DNA from 2 places in the Micromonospora sp. DSM 43699 genome. Region 2 is predicted to be linked to the other one. Evidence: predicted binding sites of a transcription regulator. Region 2 holds the regulator's gene; the other holds the start of a gene.

Region 1 (6,077 bases), on a different contig from region 2:
GATGGGACCGGTGGGGGTGGCTCTGGCCGGCGCTCAGCCTGGCCACCGCCCTACTGGTCGGCCTGCCGGCGCTGTTGCTGGCCCTGCTCCCCCGCTCGGCCCGGGTGCGGACCGCCGGGCGTGGGTGGCTCGGTGCCGCACTCGCCCTGATGGTCCTCGGATCCCTGCGGGCACTTCCGCAGGTGCACCACGAGCTGTACCTGGCTGCACTTGCCGCAACTGCGACGCTGCTCGCGCTGCTGACCACCCGCCTGTCCGGTCCGGGCACCCCACCCCACACGGACCCCACCCAGCAGACCACCCCGATCCCACAGGACGGTCGTGGCCGGCGCGGAGTGGCGGACGGTGTTGGTCGGCCCCGGGCGGTCACCCTGCTGACGATCACCGCCGGACTGGCCCTGCTGCTGCCCTGGGTCTGGCTCGGCGCACTCGGTGGCCTGCTGGAGACGGTGCTCGCCGCGCTAGCCGCGACGGCGGTCGGCCTGCTGGCCGGGGCGCTGCTGGACGACCGGTTCTGGTCCCCCTTCACCGGTCACGGGCCACCCCGGTCCGCCCGTACCGTGCTGGCCGGCGGTCTGGTCGCCGGGGTGGTCCTGCTGCTGCTCGTGGCCGGCACCGGCCAGTCCGGCGCCCAACTTCCCACCCTGTTGTTCGTCCCGCCTGTCGGTTTCGTGCTGGGCGCGTGCCAGGTGGCGGCCCGGCGGGCCGGCGCACCCGCCGGGGTCGCGCCGGTCCGCTGGCTGGTCGGCCTGGCGGTGTTCGGCCCGCTGGCCCTCACCGACCCGGAGGAGATCTCGATCCTGCTGTCCACCACCCGCGACGTGCCGTACTGGGTCGCGGTCGGGACCGGCGTCGGGCTCGCCGTCGCGGTCGTCCTGGCCATCGGGTACGGGGTGCTGCTCGCCCGGCCGCGCGGGCGCGCCCCCAGCCGGCTGGTCGCCGCGTCGAGCGCGGCCGTCCTGCTGCTCACCGTCGGCGTGGTCGAGGTGACCGCCGGCCGACCCGGCCTCTACGGCGAGCGGCTGCTGGTGGTGCTCCACGAGCAGGCCGACCTGTCCGGCCTTCCTGCGGGTACGCCGGGCCGCGCCGGCCGGGACGCACGGACCGCCGAGGTCTACCGCCGGCTGGTCTCCACCGCCGAGCGTACCCAGGGCGCGTTGCGCCGGGACCTGGCCCGACTGCACCTCGACCCGACGCCGTACTACCTGGTCAACGCGATCGAGACCGACGGCGGCCCGGCGGTACGGGCGTGGCTCTCCGCGCGGCCCGAGGTGGCCCGGGTGCTGGTCAGCCAGCGGCTCCGGCCGTTGCCCGCACCCGCGCCGGTCAGCGGGGGCGATCGGCCCGCGCCGACCGGCCCGGAGTGGAACATCCGGATGCTCGGTGCCGACCGGGTCTGGTCGGAGCTGGACGTCACCGGGGCCGGGGTGGTGATCGGCAGTTCGGACTCCGGGGTCGACGGCACCCATCCGACGCTGGCCGCCAGCTTCCGGGGCGGCGACGACTCCTGGTACGACCCGTGGGACCACACCCGCGCCCCGACCGACACCGGCGGCCACGGCACCCACACCACGGGCAGCGCGGTGGGGCGCGACGGCATCGGGGTGGCCCCCGGCGCGCAGTGGGTGGGCTGCGTCAACCTCGACCGCAACCTGGGCAGCCCGGCGCACTACCTGGACTGTCTCCAGTTCATGCTGGCCCCGTTCCCGGCCGGCGGAAACCCGTTCACCGACGGGCGACCGGAGCGGGCACCGGACGTGCTCACCAATTCGTGGGGGTGCCCGCCGGTGGAGGGCTGCGACCCGGGTGCGCTGCGTCCGGCGACAGCCGCGCTGGACGCCGCGGGCATCCTCGTGGTGGCCGCCGCCGGGAACACCGGGCCGGACTGCGGGTCGATCGTCGACCCGCCGGCGCCGTACCCGGACGTGCTGACGGTGGGTGCGGTGGGCCGGGACCGGGCCGTCACCGAGTTCTCCAGCCGTGGTCCCGTTGTCGGCGGGGCGACCAAGCCGGACCTGGTCGCCCCGGGGGCGGAGATCCTGTCCGCGATGCCCGGCGGCGGCTACGCCACCCTGGACGGCACCTCGATGGCCACCCCGCAGGTGGCGGGGGTGGTGGCGTTGATGTGGTCGGCGAACCCGGCACTCGTCGGTGACCTGGCCCGGACCCGGAGCATCCTGCGGGACACCGCTCAGCCGGCCGGCCCCGCCGACCTCAGTTGCGGTCCGGTGGCGGCGTCGACCGGTGCCGGCCTGGTCGACGCCTACGCGGCGGTACGGGCAGCCCGGCGCTGACCGCTCCGCCTCCCCGGGGACCGGCTCCCCGGACGGAACGGAACCCCGGTCACGAAGACGGAAAGGGGCGGACCGCTTGCGCGGCCCGCCCCTTTCGGCGTTGGAACTGGACTCAGAAGTCCATGTCCCCGCCACCCGGGCCAGCCGGGGCGGCCGGGGTCTTCTCCGGCTTGTCCGCCACGACGGCCTCGGTGGTGAGGAAGAGCGCCGCGATCGACGCGGCGTTCTGCAGCGCCGACCGGGTCACCTTGGCCGGGTCGATGATGCCCGCGGCCAGCAGGTCGACGTACTCACCGGTGGCGGCGTTGAGGCCGTGACCCGCTTCGAGGTTACGGACCTTCTCCACCACGACGCCGCCCTCGAGGCCGGCGTTGACGGCGATCTGCCGCAGCGGGGCGTCCAGCGCGACCTTGACGATGTTGGCACCGGTCGCCTCGTCGCCGACCAGGTCCAGCTTGTCGAACGCGGTCTTGCCGGCCTGCACCAGCGCGACGCCACCACCCGGGACGATGCCCTCCTCGACGGCGGCCTTCGCGTTGCGGACGGCGTCCTCGATGCGGTGCTTGCGCTCCTTCAGCTCGACCTCGGTGGCCGCGCCGACCTTGATCACCGCGACGCCGCCGGCCAGCTTGGCCAGCCGCTCCTGCAGCTTCTCGCGGTCGTAGTCGGAGTCGCTCTTGTCGATCTCGGCCCGAATCTGGTTGACCCGGCCCTGGATCTGGTCGGCGTCGCCGGCACCGTCGACGATGGTGGTCTCGTCCTTGGTCACCACGACCTTGCGGGCGCGGCCCAGCATGTCGAGGCCGACGGCGTCCAGCTTGAGGCCGACCTCCTCGCTGATGACCTGGCCACCGGTGAGGATGGCGATGTCGGCGAGCATGGCCTTGCGGCGGTCACCGAAGCCCGGCGCCTTGACGGCGACCGACTTGAAGGTGCCCCGGACCTTGTTGACGACCAGGGTCGCCAGGGCCTCGCCCTCGATGTCCTCGGAGATGATCAGCAGCGGCTTGCCCGACTGCATGACCTTCTCCAGGATCGGGAGCAGGTCCTTCACCGAGGAGATCTTGCTGTTGACGATCAGGAGGTAGGGGTCGTCGAAGACGGCCTCCATACGCTCCGGGTCGGTCATGAAGTACGCGGAGATGTAACCCTTGTCGAAGCGCATGCCCTCGGTGAGCTCGAGCTCCAGGCCGAAGGTGTTGCTCTCCTCGACGGTGATGACGCCTTCCTTGCCGACCTTGTCCATCGCCTCGGCGATGATCTCGCCGACGGTGCTGTCACCGGCGGAGATGGAGGCGGTGGAGGCGATCTGCTCCTTGGTCTCTACGTCCTTGGCGAGCTGGGACAGCCCCTCGGAGACGCTGGCCACGGCAGCCTCGATGCCCCGCTTCAGGGCCATCGGGTTGGCGCCGGCGGCCACGTTGCGCAGACCCTCGCGCACCAGGGCCTGGGCCAGGACGGTCGCCGTCGTCGTGCCGTCACCGGCGACATCGTCGGTCTTCTTGGCGACCTCCTTGACCAGCTCGGCGCCGATCTTCTCGTACGGGTCCTCGAGCTCGATCTCCTTGGCGATGCTCACACCATCGTTGGTGATGGTGGGGGCACCCCACTTCTTCTCGAGCACCACGTTGCGGCCCTTCGGGCCGAGGGTCACCTTCACGGCGTCGGCGAGCTGGTTCATGCCCCGCTCGAGGCCGCGGCGAGCCTCTTCGTCGAACGCGATCATCTTGGCCATACGGTGTTGTCCTCCTGGACACTCACGGGCCACCCGGGTGTTGTGCCCCGGACGGGCCGCCTGGTGTACGCACCTTGGGGACGTCGCCACCTGGCGACGACGACGTCCTCCTCGGTCGGGCCGGACAGCCCGCGACGACCGGCCTCGTGCCACCCGACGCCATCGAGACGCCGGTGTGACCGTGGCCCTACCGCCCCGACCATTGGCACTCAGCGTATGCGAGTGCCAATGACTTGTTTAGCACTCTCCCCTGCCGAGTGCAAGCACGATCGGGCCGGTCAGCCGAGTTCCGCCGCCAGTCGCGCGGCGTTCACCGGCCCCTCCTGCGCCCGCTGCTCGGCGTACGTGACGACCAGGCCGACCAGCTGCACCAGGTAGACCGGCACCACAAGCACCGCGCTCACCAGGATCACCGCCACCGCACCCACGGCGGTGCCGGGAGCGGTGAACGGGTCGGTGCCGAACGGCAGGGTGCCTACCGACTCCACCACCCCACCGAGCACGCTGCCGAGGATCGCCACCAACGCGACCAGCGCCACCCGGCCGAGCACCATGCCCAACCGGTCGTGGAACATCCGGAACGAGCGGCCGATCGGGTTCTGCCCCTCGAACAGGTAGACCGGGCCGGCCAGGGCGAGGGCGAAGGCGAGGTAGATGCCGGGCAGCAGGCAGAGGCAGAAGCCGACCCCGACGAGCAGCCCCATCACCAGCATCCAGCCCCACAGCCCGAGGCAGCGGCGGGCGCCGTAGCGCAGCGCGCCGGGCAGGTCGGTCGGCTGACCGGCGGCCTGCCGGGCCACCACCCAGGTGCCGCCGGCCCAGCCGATGCCCTGCACCACCCCGAACGCCAGGGCGACAAGCGCCACCGAGGCACCGTAGATCGCCAGGTCACTGAGGTACCCGTCGGGAAGCGAGCCGTCGGCGGGCAGCGATTCGGCGTTCGGGCCCATGCCGAGCGAGAGCAGCGACACGGCCACCGCCGGCACCACCTGGGTGAGCAGCATCAACGGCAGCAGGATCCGCCAGCCCCGGCGCAACGCCCCGGTGCACCGGGTGAACCAACCGTCCAGCCCGGCGTACGGCGGGTTGACCAGCGGGTCCTGCGGACCCCAGGGACCGCTCCCGGCGTACGGCGGGAGACCACCGCCCGGCGGGTAACCGCCACCCGGCAGGTAGCCCGGATACGGGCTGCCGACGGCGGGCGGCTGGTTGCCGGGACCCGGGTAGCCCCAGCCCGGCGGACCAGCCACGGACGGACCGTACGGCGGCTGCCCCGGCGGCGTCCCTGCGGGCTGCTGGCCGGACGGCGACCCCCAGGAGGGCTGTCCGGACGGCGGCCCCCACGGTCCACCCGGGGACCCGGCAGCGGGGTCGGGTGGACCCGAAGGTGACTGGTCGGTCATGAACCCTCCTCAGCGAGGACGCCTGGACGGTTCACGATCTTGCCCGGCGCGCACCCCCGGCGCCATCCGTCCCGCGGACTGACCGACCGGTGGGACCGGGCGTCCGCGCGGTGGGAGGTCAGGCGATGACGCGGACCCGTTCGGCCTGCGGGCCCTTCTGCCCCTGGGCGATCTCGAACTCCACCCGCTGACCGTCGTCCAGCGCCTTGTAGCCGTCCATCTCGATGGCGGAGAAGTGGACGAAGACGTCCTGCCCGCCGTCGACGGCGATGAAGCCGTAGCCCTTTTCGGAGTTGAACCACTTGACGGTGCCCTGTGCCACGGTGCACTTCCTCACTCTGCGCGGCGCTCCACAACCCCGGGATGCCGGCGGACCGACAGCGGAGAACCACCGTTTCGGCGGTCGGTGAAGGCCGCTGAATCGGTGACCGAAATCGCACGCTACACGAGGAGTGACGACAGCGCACGACCACAAATAGGCCCAAATCAGACGGGTATCGACCCGGTCACCCATCGGCGTCCATCACTGGGGTATGCATGCGCACATGACCCACGCCCCGGCCCTGTCGGCGACCCGGCCGGCCCCCGTGCACCGGGTGCGCCCGCAGGACGCCGCCCGGATGCGGGCGCTGCGGCTGGAGATGC
Region 2 (11,335 bases):
TCCGCCGACCGGGTGGAGCTGCGCTACACCCTCCCGCTCGCCGAGATCATCTACGACTTCTTCGACCAGTTGAAGAGCCGCACCAAGGGCTACGCCTCGCTTGACTACGAGCCCTCCGACGAGCAGGCGTCCGACCTGGTCAAGGTGGACATCCTGCTGCACGGTGAGCCGGTGGACGCGTTCAGCGCCATCGTGCACAAGGACAAGGCCTACAACTACGGCACGTCGATCGCGGCGAAGCTGCGCAACCTGATCCCGCGCCAGCAGTTCGAGGTGCCGATCCAGGCGGCGATCGGCAGCCGGGTGATCGCCCGGGAGACCATCCGCGCCATCCGCAAGGACGTGCTCGCCAAGTGCTACGGCGGTGACATCAGCCGTAAGCGCAAGCTGCTGGAGAAGCAGAAGGAGGGCAAGAAGCGGATGAAGATGGTGGGCCGGGTGGAGGTCCCCCAGGAGGCCTTCATCGCCGCGCTCTCCTCGGATTCCGGCGACGCCAAGCCGGCCGGCAAGAAGTAGGCGGGGCCCTGCCTCCCTGGCGTACGGGTGATTTTTTTGTGTCCCGGTGTTGCTCGCACGGGCCGATGCACCCCCGCTGAGCTGGGCGGACATCGACGGTCGGTAAACCGACGCACCGTCGTCGCATCGACGTTCGGCGACAAGTGTGGCGGTGAGTCGGTTTGGGTTTCCGGCCGGTCGGGAACCTAGCTCTCACGACAGGAACCACACATACCGTGTGACTCAATCTTGAGGAGGAGGGCGACCGTGGAGTTCACCGTCTGGGGCATCATCACCGCGCTCGTTGTTGGTCTCATCGTCGGCGCTCTGGGCCGTCTGGTCGTGCCGGGCCGCCAGAACATGCCGATCTGGCTGCACCTGCTGATCGGCGTGGGCGCCGCGCTGCTGGGCACCGTGCTGGCCCGGGCGATGGGCATCGCCACGGAGACCGCCGGTATCGACTGGACCGAGCTGCTGGTGCAGGTCGTCGTCGCCGCCATCGCCGTGGCCCTGGTGGCCGGCGTGGGTCGTCGCCGCGGCGTCTCCCACCGGTAACAGCCGTACCGCTCAGCGGGCGCCCGCACCCCTCGGGGTCGGGCGCCCGCTCGCGTCTGTCCCGACCGTGGTCGCCACCGGCCTTCCCGCCGTGCAGCTCGTCCCGCGTCGCCGCAGCTGACCGGAGGGGGCTCGTCCCGCGCCGCCGCAGCCGGCCGGAGGGATCGACCGCCGGTAGTGGGATCTAGACCGGATCGTTACCGGAACCGGTTTCGCGATTCTCCGCTTCGGGAACCTTATCGATCACCACAGCAACAACAACTCATCGAATGACATATCGACAGAAGAAGGAGGACGGTCGTGGAGTTCACCGTCTGGGGCATCATCACCGCGCTCGTCGTCGGCCTCATCGTCGGCGCGCTGGGCCGCCTGGTCGTGCCGGGTCGTCAGAACATGCCGATCTGGATGCACCTGCTGATCGGTGTCGGCGCCGCGCTGCTGGGCACCGTGCTGGCCCGGGCGATGGGCATCGCCACGGAGACCGCCGGTATCGACTGGACCGAGCTGCTGGTGCAGGTCGTCGTCGCCGCCATCGCCGTGGCCCTGGTGGCCGGTGTTGGCCGGCGTCGGGGCGTCAGCCACCGCTGACCCGTCCGCCGGTCGGTGACCGGTCGGCACGTACCACCAAGCGGATGCCCGCTCCCCGGTTCGGGGGGTGGGCATCCGCTTGTCCTCGTGTCCACGGTTCGAGCCCGACAGGGCCGTCGTAGGCCCTCCTCAGGGGCCTCCGCCTGCGATACGGTCGCCTCGCCGGGCATCCGCGGCGGCCGCCGTCGGCACCCTCGCGGCACCCGCCGTCACCATCGGCGACGGTCTGCCGGCCGGGACGGGAACCGCCCCCTGTCGTAAAGGAAATTTTCCTACTAGGGTGCGGCTAAGAAGGTAAGTGCCGGACGGCGCGAGGGAGAAGTGGCGTGAACAGGTGGAAACGGCTGGCTCCGGTCACCGCCGTCGTGGCCTCGGCCGCGATGGTGCTCGCCGGCTGCGGTGGTTCAGGCGACGACGAAGCCGCCGACGACAGCAAGCTGACGGTCTGGATGATGGGCGAGGGCAGCGCCGCCCAGACGGCGTTCCTCGACGGCGTCGAGACCGAGTTCCAACAGCGGCACCCCGACACCGACGTGGTGGTCCAGTACGTCCCCTGGCTGGAGGCGCCGAAGAAGTTCCAGGCGGCGCTCGCCGGCGGCGAGGGCCCGGACGTCACCGAGCTGGGCAACACCGAGACCCAGGGCTGGGCGGCCCAGGAGGCCCTCGCCGACGTCTCCGGCCGGTTCGGCGACTGGGCCGACGGCAAGGACGTCCTGCCGGACCTGGTGCGCAACGCCCAACTCGACGGCAAGCAGTACGGCGTCCCCTGGTACGCCGGCGTGCGCGCCATCTACTACCGCACCGACTGGTTCGCCGAGGCGGGCGTGCAGCCGCCGAAGAACTGGGACGAACTGGTCTCGGTCGCCAAGGCGGTGCAGGCCAAGAAGCCCGGCACCTACGGCATCGCCCTGCCCGGCAACTCCGAGCTGCCCTTCTACTCCTTCCTCTGGGGTGCCGGGGGCGAGATCGCCACCGACCAGGGCGGCACCTGGAAGTCCGGTTACACCAGCCCCCAGGCACAGCAGGCGGTGAAGTTCTGGACCGACCTGGTGACCGTGCACAAGGTCGCCCCGCCCGCCGCCGCCGCCTGGAACGAGATCGACGCCCGCACCCAGTTCGCCACCGGCAAGGCGGCGATGGCCTTCGCCGGAAGCTGGCAGGCCGGCGCGATCAAGAAGGACAACCCCGAGATCGAGAAGGTCTGGGGCACGTTCCCGATCCCCGGCCCGGACGGCAGGCCGGCCCCGGCCTTCGCCGGCGGCTCCGACCTCGCCCTCTGGCGCGACAGCAAGCGGCAGGACCTGGCCTGGGACTACCTGACCGTGCTGCTGAACAAGAAGAACGCGCAGACCTTCGCCGGCAGTCTCGGCTTCTTCCCGGTCTACGCCGACCTCGTCCGGGGCGGCGACTACGCCGACGACAAGCTGATGGCGGCGTTCGCCAGCACCATGCAACGCACCCGGGTGACCCCGTTGACTCCGAAGTGGGTGGAGGTCAGCCGGACCCGAACGGTCACCCAGGCGATGAACAGCTCGGTCATCAAGGGTCAGAAGTCGGTCGAGCAGGCCACCGCCGACGCCGCCGCCGAGATGGAAAGCATCCTCAACGCCAAGTGAGCACCCTGACCGAGCGCACCGGGGCGGCCGCCGCGCGGGAGACCCCCGTACGGCGGCGACGCCGGGTGGACCGCCTGCCGTACCTGCTCCTGCTGCCCTGCCTGGTGGTCATCGGGGTGCTGCTGCTCTGGCCGCTGGGCCAGGTGGTGGCGATGTCGTTCTTCAAGCTGGACAACGTCCGGCAGTTGCGCGGCGACCGCGAATGGCCGTTCGTCGGGTGGGCCAACTACACCCAGATCCTCGGCGACCCGTTCTTCCGTACGGTGCTGCGCAACACGGTGCTCTTCGCGGCGGCGAACGTGCTGCTGACGATGGTGCTGGGCACCCTGGTCGGGCTGCTGCTGCACCGGCTCGGCCGCAGGATGGCCACCTTCGTGGCCAGCTGCGTGATGCTGGCCTGGGCCACCCCGGCGCTGACCGGCACGATCGTCTGGAAGTGGATCTTCGATGACACCTCCGGCCTGGTCACCTGGGCGTTCAACGCCCTGCCGGACGGGCTGTCGCAGGCGCTCTTCGGGCGCACCGACTGGTCCGGCTACGGCTGGTTCAACTCGCCGCTGCTGTTCTTGGCGATCCTGACCCTGGTGGTGGTCTGGCACTCGTTCCCGTTCATCGCGGTGAGTGTGCTCGCCGGGCTCAAGAGTGTGCCGAGCGAGCTGCACGAGGCGGCCCGGGTGGACGGGGCCGGCCCGTGGACGGTGTTCTGGAAGATCACCTTCCCGCTGCTGCGGCCGGTCTTCGGCATCCTGGTGGTGCTCTCCACCATCTGGGACTTCAAGGTGTTCACCCAACAGTTCGTGCTGGCCGGCGGCACCCAGGACCGGCCGACGTTCATGCTCGCCATCTACTCGTACGCCGAGGCGTTCTCGCCGCCGCCGAAGTACGGCGTGGGTTCGGCCGTCGCGGTCATCCTCACGCTGATCCTGCTGCTGGTGACCGGCCTGTACGTCCGGATGGTGCTCAGGCAGGAGGACGGGTCGTGAAGAAGGTCGCCCTCAACGGCGCGGGCCTGCTGGTGGCGCTCTTCGCCGCGTTCCCGGTCTACTGGATGGTCGCCACCTCGCTGAAGCCGAACCGGGAGATCTTCTCGGCCACCCCCCGGCCGGTGCCGGCCCACCCGACCCTGGAGCACTACCGGGAGATCCTCACCGGCAACCTGATCCCGGGGGTGACCTTCGGCGACTTCCTGCTCAACAGCGTGCTTGTCGCGGGGAGCACGGTCGTGCTCAGCGGCCTGGTGGCGCTGCTGGCCGCGACGGCGGTGGCCCGGTTCCGGTTCCGGCTGCGGACCACCTTCCTGATCATGCTGCTGGTGGTCCAGATGATCCCGCTGGAGGCGCTGGTCATCCCGCTGTTCCTGATGATCCAGCGGCTCGGCCTCTACAACACCCTGCCCAGCCTGATCCTGACCTACCTGGGCTTCTCGCTGCCGTTCGCGGTGTGGATGCTGCGCGGCTTCGTCGCGGCGGTGCCGAAGGAACTGGAGGAGGCCGCCGCGATCGACGGGGCGAGCCGGTCGCAGATCTTCCGGAAGGTCCTCTTTCCGCTTGTCGCGCCAGGCCTGGTGGCGACCAGCATCTTCTCCTTCATCACCGCCTGGAACGAGCTGATCTTCGCGCTGACCTTCGTCAACGACCAGAGCCGGTACACCCTGCCGGTGGCGATGACCTTCTTCTTCGGTCGGGACGACACCGCCTGGGGTTCGGTGATGGCGGCCTCCACGCTCTTCACCCTGCCGGTGATCGTCTTCTTCCTGCTGGTGCAGCGGCGGATGGTCTCCGGCCTGGTGGCCGGCGCGGTCAAGGGCTGAGGCGCGGGGCCGTCGTCGGCGGGTGGTCGTCGTAGGCTGGGCCGATGACGGGCAGGGTGACGGCGGTGAATCTCGGCGTGGTGACCGAGGCGCAGTGGGCGGGCGGCGCGAGCGGGCGCAGCGGCATCGACAAGCGGCCGGCCGACGGCCCGGTGCCGCTGCGTACCGGCGGGGTGGCCGGCGACTTCATCGGCGAACGGGCCCACCACGGCGGCCCCGACCAGGCGGTCTACGCCTACGCGCAGGAGGACGCCGAATGGTGGGCGGCCGAGCTGGGCCGGGACGTCCGCCCCGGCGGCTTCGGCGAGAACCTGACCACCTGGGCGGTGGACGTGACCGGCGCGGTGGTCGGCGAACGCTGGGCGGTCGGCTCGGCGCTGCTCCAGGTCACCAAACCGCGCACCCCGTGCATGACCTTCGCCGGCTTCTGGGGGGTGCCCGACCTGATCAAGCGGTTCACCGTCCGGGCCGCGCCCGGGGCGTACCTGCGGGTGCTGCGCGAAGGTGAGGTCGGCGCCGGCGACCCGGTCGAGGTGGTGGACCGGCCGGCGCACGGGGTCACCATCGGCGAGGTGTTCCGGGCCATGAGCCTGGAACCGGAGCTGCTGCCCCGGCTGCTCACCGCCTCCGAACTGCCCGCGCCGACGATGGAGAAGGTCCGTCGCCGGTTGAACGTCGCCGGCTGACCGCACCGGCCCGCCGACCGGGCGGTCAGGTGCGGTCGGCGAAGACCTCGGCCAGCACCCGGGGCTCGGCGGCCCGGCCGTCGGCGACCTTCGCCCACCGGCCGTTGTCGGCGGTCCACTCCAGGCCGCCGAAGCGGACCCGCTTCACCCCGTGGTCGGGGGCGTGCGAGACCAGCCAGTGCGCGTACCGCCAGCCGTCGCGGGCGTCCGCGGCGGGCACCGTCACGTCGGTCAGTTCGGCCACCGCGCCGGCACCGGGCAACCCCCAGTCCAGGGTCAGGCCGCGGGTCAGCTCGGCGGTCGCCGCCTGCCCGCGCATCACCGGGGTACGCCCGACCGTGCAGGCCACCGCGCCGGTCGCCTCACCGAACAGGGCCCGCGCCAGCACCTGCGACTCGTCCGCCCACTTCTGGTAGGCCTGCGGGTACGCCGACCGCTGCACCGCCTGGGCGGCGTCGGTGACCTCCATCCGTTCCCAGCCACGGACCTTCTTCAGCGCCTTGTAGAACCGGTTGGCCGCGTACCGTTCGTCGCGGATCTGGTCCGGGGTGCCCCAGCCCTGGCTGGGTCGCTGCTGGAACAGGCCGAGCGAGTCCCGGTCACCGTGGGCGAGGTTGCGCAGCCCCGACTCCTGGTACGCGGTGGCCAGCGCGACCACCACGGCCCGCTCGGGCATCTGCCGCTGCATGCCGATCGCGGCGATGGTGGCCGCGTTGGCCATCTGGTCGGCGTCCAACTTCACGGTGCCGTCGGCCTGCACGGTGCAGGTGCGGCTGGCGGTGGGCAGCCGAAGCTGACCGCCGAGCTGACGGACTCCCCAGACCCCGAGCATGGCGAGCACCGCCACCACCACACCGGCTGCCACGAATGTCCGTGTTCGCACCCGCACCTCCTGTTTCAGGGTCGGAGCCAGCCTACGTCGTCATTCTGGGAGCCCGGGTCGGTCGACTGGTTCACGTTCCCGCGCGTAATCAGAAGAAACCAGCTCAATCCGTCGGTACCCAGGCCGCGTCCCGCCGCTCGCGGAAGGCAGTCACGCCCTCACGGCCCTCGGCGGACAGGAAGTAGCCGGTGGACCGGGCGGACAGTTCGGCGATCTCCGCCCGCAGGTCGGGGGCCGCCGGCCGGCGCAACAGCTCCTTCGTCCCGGCCAGTGCGCCAGGCGCTCCCCGGACCAGCGAGGCGCAGTACCGGGCCACCGCCGCGTCCAGCCCGTCGGCCGGCACGGCGGCGGTCACCAGACCCACCTCGGCGGCCCGCCGGCCGTCGAAGGTGTCCCCGGTCAGGTACAGCTCGGCGGCGGCCCGGGGGTGCAGCCGGGGCAGCACGGTCGCCGAGATGACCGCCGGGATCACCCCGATCCGCACCTCGGTGAAGGCGAACGTCGCCTCCTGCGCGCAGACCGCCAGGTCGGCCGCCGCGATCAGGCCGAGCCCACCGGCCCGCGCCGGCCCGGCCACCTTCGCCAGCACCGGCTTCGGGCACTCCCGGACCGCCACCAGCACGTCGCCGAGCATCCCGGCCGGCACCGACCCGCTGGCGTACGCCGCCGCCGTCTCCTTCAGGTCCGCCCCGGAGCAGAAGACCGGGCCGGTGTGGTCCAGCACGACCACCCGGACCGCCTCGTCGGCGACCGCCGCGGCGATCCCGGCCAGCAACCCGGTCATCAGCGCGGTGGACAGCGCGTTGCGGTTGTGCGGGCTGTCCAGGGTGAGGGTGGTCACCCCACGGGCCGTGGCGACCCGCACGAGTCGGTCGGGAGAGGTCATGCCGGGCACACTAGTGGCCATGCCCGGCGTCCTTCCAGATGGTGAGACCGTTCCCGTCGACGGTGCGCTGCCCGCCACCGCGCTGCGTGCCGTCGGCGCGCGGGGGTTCGGCGTGTACCTGCACGTGCCGTTCTGCGCCAGCCGGTGCGGTTACTGCGACTTCAACACATACACCGCCGCCGAGTTGGGCGGGGGTGCCGACCGCGAGTCGTACGCCGACACCGTGCTCGCCGAGTTGGCGCTCGCCGCCCGGGTGCTCGGCGACGCCCGACCGCCGAGGGTGGACACGGTCTTCGTCGGCGGCGGCACGCCGACCCTGCTGCCCGCCGACGACCTGGCCCGCCTGCTGGACGGCATCGACCGCACCTGGGGGCTGGCCGCCGACGCCGAGGTGACCACCGAGGCCAACCCCGAGTCGGTCACCCCGGAGTCGCTGAAGACCCTGCGGGCCGCCGGCTACACCCGGATCTCGCTGGGCATGCAGTCCGCCGCCCCCGGGGTGCTGGCGATCCTCGACCGCACCCACCGCCCCGGCCGGGCCGCCGAGGCCGCCCGGGAGGCCCGCGACGCCGGGTTCGACCACGTCAACCTGGACCTGATCTACGGTACGCCGGGGGAGCGCGCCGAGGACTTCGCCGCCTCACTGGAGCAGGTGGTGGCCGCCGGGGTCGACCACGTCAGCGCGTACGCCCTGATCGTGGAGGACGGCACCCGGCTGGCCGCCCGGATGCGGCGCGGCGAGCTGCCGTACCCCTCCGACGACGTGGCGGCGGACCGTTACCTGGCCGCGGAGGCAGCCCTCGACGCGGCCGGTTTCTCCTGGTACGAGGTCTCCAACTGGGCCCGCACCGAGGCCGCCCGGTGCCGGCACAACCTGCTCTACTGGACCGGCGCCGACTGGTGGGGCCTCGGCCCGGGGGCACACAGCCACGTCGGCGGGGTGCGTTGGTGGAACGTCAAACACCCCACGACGTACGCGCAGCGGCTCGCCGCCGGGCACTCACCCGGCCTGGCCCGGGAGGTCCTCACCCCGGCCGAGGCGCACATGGAGGACGTGATGCTGCGGCTGCGGCTGGCCTCCGGGTTGCCGCTTGCCGCGCTTGACGACGCCGGCCGGGCCGGTGCCGCCCGGGCGCGCGACGCCGGGCTGCTGGACCCCTCGGCCTATCCGCAGGGGCGGGCAGTGCTCACCCTGCGCGGCCGGCTGCTGGCCGACGCGGTGGTCCGCGACCTGCTGCCCTGAGCGCGCGACCCGGGCCGGTCCGTGGCGGTGCCGGGCCGGCGCACGACGGTGCCCGGCCCGGGGTGGTGCCCGGCCGGCCGGGGGAGCGGCCGACCGGGGCTCACTTGATGAAGCTGGTGGACATCGGGTAGCGGTAGGCCTGCCCCTCGTTGGCCTTCATGCCGGCGATGATCCCGAACAGGATCTGGATCACCACGACCGCGATGCTGGGCAGGAAGAGCAGGCACCAGCTCACGAAGAGCAGCACGAACGCGATGATCGACCAGAGGATCTGGAAGTTCAGCGCGGCCAGCGCCTGGGCCCGGACGGCCGGCGACTGCTGACCGCGTACCAGGTAGGCGATCAGCGGGGCGACGAAGCCGAGCGGACCGAAGCTGATCAGCGCACCGGCGGCACCGCCGAAGTGCGCGACAAGTGCCCAGGTCTTGTCCTCGTTGTTGGCGTAGCCACCGGCCGGGGCGCCGTACGCGCCGGCGGTCGGATATCCGCCACCGGCCGGGGGGTAGCCGCCCGGCGGCGGGTAGCCACCGGACGGACCGTAGCCGCCCGACGGCGGCTGGTCACCGGTGGGCGGCGGATACCCGCCGGGCGGGGGATACCCGCCCGACCCCGGGGCACCGGACAGTGGTGCGGTGGGTGGCTCGTATGGCGAGCCCTGGCCAGCGTTCGGGTCCGGCGGGTAGCCGTCCCCCGCGCCGGGCGGGCGAGGTGGTTCAGTCATGCCGCCACGGTAGGGGCTGCCGGCAAGGGCGCACCAGAGCGACACTGGTGAGGTTGGCCTCGACGTTCGGTCAGCGACCGCGCCGGCCGCCCGCCGGGGGCGGCCACACCGACGGTCCGTCGTTGATCATCGCGGCGGCGGTACTGCCGTCGTAGACTGGCACTCGCTACAGTCGAGTGCCAGAGCGGTTGCCGGGCGCAGCGGCTGCCCCGGTCGACGTGCATCAGGAGGTGGGAGATGGGTCTCGACGACCGCAAGCTCGCCGTGCTGCGGGCGATCGTCGAGGACTACGTCGCCACGCAGGAGCCCGTCGGCAGCAAGACGCTCGTCGAGCGGCACCAGCTCGGGGTCTCCCCGGCCACCGTCCGCAACGACATGGCGGTGCTGGAGGAGGAGGGCTACATCCGGCAGCCGCACACCAGCGCCGGCCGGGTGCCCACCGACCGCGGCTACCGCCTCTTCGTCGACCGGCTCTCCCGGGTCAAGCCGCTCAGCCCGGCCGAGCGCCGGGCCATCGAGCGCTTCCTGGTCGGCGCGGTCGACCTGGACGACGTCGTGCACCGCACCGTGCGCCTGCTGGCGCAGCTCACCCGGCAGGTCGCCGTGGTGCAGTACCCGTCGCTGGCCCGCTCGTCGGTGCGGCACCTGGAGCTGGTGCCGATCTCCACCACCCGGCTGATGCTGGTCATGATCGCCGACACCGGGCGGGTGGAGCAGCGGCTGGTCGAGCTGCCCGCGCCGGTGCCCGCCGACGACGTCACCGACCTGCGCCGGTTGGTCAACGAGAAGCTGGTCGGCAGCCGGTTGTCCGACACCCCGCCGTTGGTCCAGGCGCTTGTCGAGGAGTCCGCGCCGCACCTGCGCGGTGCCATGACCACCCTCTCCACCGTGCTGCTGGAGACCCTCGTCGAGCGCACCGAGGAGCGGCTGGCGCTGGCCGGCACCGCCAACCTCACCCGGGGCGGCCTGCTCGACTTCCAGGGTTCGCTGCGTCCCATCCTGGAGGCGCTCGAAGAGGAGGTGGTCCTGCTCAAGCTGATCGGCGAGGCCGAGCCGAGCACCACCCGGGTGCTGATCGGCGACGAGAACGAGATCGACAACCTCCGCGCCGCCTCGGTGGTCAGCACCGGGTACGGCCCGGGCAGCACCATCGTCGGCGGGTTGGGTGTGCTCGGCCCGACCCGGATGGACTACCCCGGCACCATCGCCACGGTGCGGGCCGTGGCACGCTACGTGGGCGAGCTGCTGGCCCAGAACTGACCAGTCAGGGCCGACGGCCGGCTCCGGCCGCCGACCGGCGCAACGCGAGACGAACATGAGGACACGGAACGCAGTGGCCAGGGACTACTACGGCATCCTCGGCGTGAGCCGGGAAGCCTCCGACGACGAGATCAAGCGCGCCTACCGCAAGCTGGCGCGGCAGTTCCACCCGGACGTCAATCCGGACCCGGAGGCACAGGAGAAGTTCAAGGACATCAACGCCGCGTACGAGGTCCTGTCGGACGATCGGAAGCGGCAGATCGTCGACCTGGGCGGCGACCCGCTCGCCCCGGGCGGCGGGGGTGCCGGCGGCCCGGGTGGCCCCGGTGGGGCGGGCCCGTTCGTCGGTTTCCAGGACATCATGGACGCCTTCTTCGGCGGCGCCGCCGGTGGCGCACGCGGACCGCGCCCGCGTACCCGGCCGGGTGCCGACGCGATCCTGCGGCTGGAGCTGGACCTGCACGAGACCGCCTTCGGCGTCGAGGCCCCGATCACCGTCGACACCGCCGTGCTCTGCACCACCTGCTCCGGGGCGGGCACCGCAGCCGGCACCCACCTGGCGACCTGCGAGGCGTGCGGGGGCCGGGGCGAG

The links. Region 2 encodes HrcA, which represses chaperone genes, less so after heat shock. Its sites were predicted from a motif close to GGTTNGCACNCTCNNNNNGAGNGTGCNAACC; they were not measured.
Region 1: a site for HrcA is predicted at 4,230-4,260, ahead of groL (chaperonin GroEL). Genes of this name have one in related genera too.

What each region holds. Positions count from the first base shown of each region.
Region 1 is NZ_JBTMMT010000124.1:365-6,441, forward strand. Features, by position in the region: gene AC0AIB_RS30670 (S8 family serine peptidase) at 1-2,294, shown strand, start outside; gene groL (chaperonin GroEL) at 2,407-4,029, opposite strand; gene AC0AIB_RS30680 (hypothetical protein) at 4,308-5,279, opposite strand; gene AC0AIB_RS30685 (cold-shock protein) at 5,551-5,754, opposite strand; gene AC0AIB_RS30690 (GNAT family N-acetyltransferase) at 5,978-6,077, shown strand, end outside.
Region 2 is NZ_JBTMMT010000036.1:1,615-12,949, reverse strand. Features, by position in the region: gene lepA (translation elongation factor 4) at 1-516, shown strand, start outside; gene AC0AIB_RS18340 (GlsB/YeaQ/YmgE family stress response membrane protein) at 763-1,050, shown strand; gene AC0AIB_RS18335 (GlsB/YeaQ/YmgE family stress response membrane protein) at 1,351-1,638, shown strand; gene AC0AIB_RS18330 (sugar ABC transporter substrate-binding protein) at 1,965-3,254, shown strand; gene AC0AIB_RS18325 (carbohydrate ABC transporter permease) at 3,251-4,237, shown strand; gene AC0AIB_RS18320 (carbohydrate ABC transporter permease) at 4,234-5,064, shown strand; gene AC0AIB_RS18315 (MOSC domain-containing protein) at 5,109-5,750, shown strand; gene AC0AIB_RS18310 (hypothetical protein) at 5,776-6,639, opposite strand; gene AC0AIB_RS18305 (enoyl-CoA hydratase-related protein) at 6,737-7,519, opposite strand; gene hemW (radical SAM family heme chaperone HemW) at 7,539-8,762, shown strand; gene AC0AIB_RS18295 (DUF4870 domain-containing protein) at 8,863-9,483, opposite strand; gene hrcA (heat-inducible transcriptional repressor HrcA) at 9,721-10,743, shown strand; gene dnaJ (molecular chaperone DnaJ) at 10,817-11,335, shown strand, end outside.